DNA from 2 places in the Acetanaerobacterium sp. MSJ-12 genome. Region 2 is predicted to be linked to the other one. Evidence: predicted binding sites of a transcription regulator. Region 2 holds the regulator's gene; the other holds the start of a gene.
The links. The regulator CtsR, encoded in region 2, represses protease genes until heat stress. The targets are predictions, from matches to a motif close to AAGGTCAANNAAGGTCAAAT.
Positions count from the first base shown of each region.

Region 1: clpB (ATP-dependent chaperone ClpB) is a predicted target of CtsR. The motif match lies at 1,063-1,082, and genes of this name have one in related genera.

Region 1 is NZ_JAHLPK010000006.1:192,755-195,141, reverse strand. Features, by position in the region: gene clpB (ATP-dependent chaperone ClpB) at 1-955, opposite strand, end outside; gene KQI11_RS08735 (ABC-2 transporter permease) at 1,164-1,793, opposite strand; gene KQI11_RS08730 (ABC transporter ATP-binding protein) at 1,790-2,387, opposite strand, start outside.
Region 2 is NZ_JAHLPK010000011.1:65,773-68,159, forward strand. Features, by position in the region: gene KQI11_RS11765 (ATP--guanido phosphotransferase) at 1-812, opposite strand, end outside; gene KQI11_RS11770 (UvrB/UvrC motif-containing protein) at 812-1,306, opposite strand; gene KQI11_RS11775 (CtsR family transcriptional regulator) at 1,319-1,765, opposite strand; gene KQI11_RS11780 (GNAT family N-acetyltransferase) at 1,985-2,387, opposite strand, start outside.

The DNA of each region.
Region 1 (2,387 bases), on a different contig from region 2:
TGGTGGCGCCGATGCAGTGCAGTTCGCCCCGCGCCAGCATCGGCTTCAAGAGGTTGCCCGCGTCCATCGAGCCCTCGGTCTTGCCCGCCCCCACAATGGTGTGCAGCTCGTCGATAAAGAGGATGATCCGGCCCTCGCTCTTCTTCACCTCGCCCAAAACGGCCTTCAACCGCTCCTCAAACTCGCCCCGGAACTTGGCCCCTGCCACCAGGGACCCCATGTCCAGGGAAAAGAGCTTGCGGTCTTTTAGGTTGTCGGGCACATCCCCCCTGGCAATGCGCAGGGCCAGCCCCTCGGCAATGGCGGTTTTGCCCACGCCGGGCTCGCCGATGAGGACCGGGTTGTTCTTGGTCTTGCGCGAGAGGATGCGGATGGCGTTGCGGATCTCCGCGTCCCGGCCGATGACCGGGTCCAGCTTCTGGGCGCGGGCCAGCTCTACCAGATCCTGCCCGTACTTTTTCAGGGCGTCATAGGTCTCCTCCGGGGTGTCGCTGGTGACCCGGGTATTCCCCCGCACCGACGACAGGGCGGCCAGAAAGCCGTCCTTTTTCACCCCAAAACGGCTCCAAATCTCCCGCATGGAGGCGCTGGGCCGCTCCAGCAACCCCAGCAGCAGGTGCTCCACCGAGACGTACTCGTCCTGCATCCGCCCCGCTTCGGCCTCGGCCTGCACCAGGGCCTGGTCCACCTCCTGCGAGACGTAGATCTTGTCCGGCTCCCGCCCGGGGCCCGAGACACCGGGCATCCCCTCGATGCGCTGGCGCACGGCGGCGCGCAGGGCCTCCAGGTCGCAGCCCATCTTTTTGACAAGCGAGGGGATCAGCCCCTCGGGCTGTTCCAGCAGGGCCGAAACCAGGTGCTCCTGCTCGATCTGCACATTGCTGTGCTCTATGGCCAGGCTCTGGGCGGTCTGCACCGCTTCCAGCGATTTCTGTGTCAGTTTGTTGGCGTTCATTGGAACCACCCTCCCATTCTCTTCACACTTTTAGCAGTCTATTCTCTTGAGTGCTAAATACAATATACCCGATACCTGTGTACAAATTGTGAACGCCGCAAAAATATTTTTGACTTTTTCTGACCTTTTGTTTTTCCCCTTTTCCACACCAAAAAAGGGCGCGCCCCTCCCTCTGTTTGGGGAGGGGCGCGCCCTTTGGCACGGTCCTCTAAAACTCTTTTTTGGCGTAGATCCGGCAGGAGACGCCGTAGGAAATCAGGGTCAACCCCACCATCACCGCGGCGATCAGCCCCACCCAGAGCCCCGTCGGCAGCTGCGGCAGGGAAGGCAGCTTGAGGGCGGGGAGCTTTTCCGCGAGAAAGACGATGGCAAAGACGGCGGCCATGGCCGCATAGAGGATGATGCGGCTCTTCTCCGCCCCCCACTTGAAGGTGGGCGGCAGCAAAATCAGGTTGAAGAGCATCCCCACGCAGGCGGTCAGCCCCGCCGTCAGGGCGTTTTCCACCATGTTCTCCGGGCGGATAAAGGAGTACCCAACGGTGATGAGGAGGGCGATCACGCCCCCCAGCAGGGGCATCCCCATCCCCAGCACATACTTGGAAAGCACCACCTTGCCCCGGCTCACCGGCAGCGCGGCGGCATAGGCCGGCCAGCGGGCCATGTCGTCGTAGGAGAAGGTGCTGATGCAGAGGATGGAGAGCATCATCACCACGATCCCCACAATAAAGGCAGAACTCTTCATCCCCAGCCCCAACACCGCCATCCCGACCAGGTAGAGGATGTAAAACTTGGCCGATTTGCCGAAGATGCAGAAATCCTTGAGCAAAAGTCCCTTCATCTCTTCTTCCCCCTTATAAAGTAGAGCACCATTTCCTCCAGGGTGCAGCGGTCAAAGACCAACCCCTCAAAGCGGCGGCGGTTCTCCTCGCTTCGCTCCACCAGCGCGTCAAAGCCAAAGCTGGTCTCCCGCAGGCCGATCAGCTCGCTGCGGTCCAGCCGCTCCAGCTGTTCCCGGGTGCCTTTGAGCACGCTGTAGCCGTAGAGAAGGGCGTCCTTCTCCTCGCAAAAAATCAGCTGGCCCTCATCCAGCAGGGCGATGTAGTCGGCCACCCGCTCCAAGTCGCTGGTGATGTGGGAGGAGATGAGGATCGAGTGCTCCCCGTCGCCGATGAACTCGGCAAAGATGTCCAGTATCTCGTCGCGCACCACCGGGTCCAGGCCGCTGGTGGGCTCGTCGAGCAGCAGCAGCTGGGGCGCGTGGCTCAGGGCCGCGGCGATGGAGAGCTTTGCCTTCATTCCCCGGGAAAAATTCTTGATGGAATCCCCCGGCCGCAGGCCGAAGCGCCGCAGGTAGTCGGCAAACTGCCTTCCGTCCCAGTTGGGGTAGATGCCCGCCATGATTTTGGAGACCTTTTGCGGGGTCAGGAAGTCG
Region 2 (2,387 bases):
CGGGCGTTTTCCAGCACCCCCAGGGCGCGATAGACCCGGTCCTCAAAGGCCAGGGGGTCCTCGGCGCAGAACTGGGCGCGCTGGCGGCGCTCCTCGGCGGCCAACTGCCGCACCACCGCGGCCAGATTGTCCCGCACCTGCTTTTCCGAGAGGCCCAGGCTCAACTGGTTGGAGATCTGGTAGAAGCTGCCCTCGGCCGAGGTGCCCTCGCCGTAGGTTCCCCGAATAGTTATGCCCAATTTGTAGGCGCTGTTAATCAGGCTGCGCAGGTATCCCGAGCGCTCCAGCGCCGGCAGGTGGACCATCACCGAGGCCCGCATCCCGGTGCCCAGGTTGGTGGGGCAGTGGGTCAGGTAGCCCCACCGCTCGTCAAAGGCGAAGTGCAGCCCCTCGTCCAGCAGGTCGTCGAGCCGGTCGGCCAGCTGCCAGCACTCTTCGCAGCAGAGGCCGGCCCCCATGATCTGGATGCGCAGGTGGTCCTCCTCGCAGAGCATCACCGAGACCGTCTCGTCGTCCGAGAGGAGGAGGCCGCCCCCGGCCTTGGCCATCTCCAGGCTGATGAGGTGGCGCTCGACCAGGGCCATGCGGTGGCTCTGGTCAAGGGCGCCCACGTCCACATAGCGCAGCTGCAGCCCCTCGCCAAAGGCGGCGTTTTCCACCGCCGCCTGCACCCGCTGGATAAAGGCGGCCCGCTGCCGGGCGCTCATCAAATCGGGGAAGGGCAGATCGCCCACGTTGCGGGCCAGGCGGATGCGGCTGGAAATCACCACGTCCCCCTCGGGGCCCGACTGAAAGTACCACTTCTCGCCCATCACTGCTCCCCCTCCCCTCTCGCGCACTCGGGCTGTTCTAGGGCGTGGATCTGGTCGCGCAGCACGGCCGCCCGCTCAAAGTTCTGGCTCTCGACGGCCGCCTGCATCTCCTCCTTGAGGGCGGCCAGCTCGGCCGACCGGTCCTGCCGCGGGGCCAGGTGGGCCGAGTGGGGGATCTTTCCCTGGTGGGTCAGGTTGCCGTGGATCTTGCCCACCATCCGCGCCACGTCCTCGCCGAAGAAGGCGTAGCACTGGGCGCAGCCCAACTTCCCCTTCTCGGCGATCTGTTCAAAGGTGCTGCCGCAGCCCGGGCAGCGCCGCTGCACCTGGGGGGTGTGCCCCTCCCCGAAGAGGGCCCCGGCGAGGATGCCGCCGCCCAAAAGTCCCATGTTGGCCATGCAGCTGGGGCAGAGGTGCAAAATGGTCTCCTGCCCGCCCGCCACCTGGCGGTAGCTGATCTGGGCCTGGTTTTTCTTGCAGATGTCACAGAGCATATCGCTTCCTCCTCACGCGTTGAGCAGCATATTTTTAAACAGGGCCGCCCGCACCCGGTCGCGGCAGTCGGGGGGACAGGGGCGCAGGGTCTTGTCGGACACCGCCGAGAGCATCAGCCGGGCAGTGTCCTCGCTCAAGATCTCCCGCTGGGCCAGATTCTTTAAGAGGATGCGGGCGGTGTTCTCGTCCAGCGCCTCGCCGATGGAGTTGACCACGTGCATGATGAAGTTCTGCGGCCCCACGGTGATGCGGGTGATGCGGATGTACCCCCCGCCCCCCCGGCGGCTCTCGATGGTGTAGCCCTGCTCCGGCGTAAAGCGGGAGGTGAGGACGTAGTTGATTTGGCTGGGCACACAGCCGATCTCCCCGGCAAACTCGTTGCGCTGGATCTCGGCAATGCCGTCCTGCTCCTCCATCAGCTGGAGGATGCGCTGGGTAATCAAGTCGCTGATTTTCATCGTTCCCCTTCCCCTTTCTGGGCCTCGTCTCTATCTCTATGCAATAGGAGCTGACTTTATCTGACCTTATAGAATCAGTATACCCATAAGTCAGGAAAAGTCAAAGTATTAAATATTGGAAATAGCTCTCCCGCGCGCCCATTTTTGAAATCGTTCGCCGTTTTTCGCCTTCTGGCAAAAAAAGCGGGCGCTTCACCAGCGCCCGCTCTCTCTTCTCTCTCACAGCTCTTTGAGCATGCTCACATGGGGCCAGCCGTCCTCGGTAAAGGCCTTGCCCTGGGAGGTGTAGCCCGCCGCCTCGTAAAAGCCCGCCGCCTGCACCTGGGCGTGCAGCAGCAGCGAGCGGGCCCCCAGTTCGCGGGCCTTGCCCTCGGTCTCCTCCATCAGCAAGAGGCCCAGCTTTTGGCCCCGGCAGTTCTTCTTAACGCAGACCCGGCCGACGATGTACTGCCCCGGCTCCTCGCCGGGAAAGAGGCGGCAGACGGCCACCGCCTCGCCGCCCCGGCGGACGATCAGGTGGTATGCAGTGTCGTCCACCTCGTCCACCTCGATCTCGGCGGGAAAGTCCTGCTCGTAGGTAAAGACCTCCATCCGCAGGGCAAATCCGTCCTCTGCCCCCTCT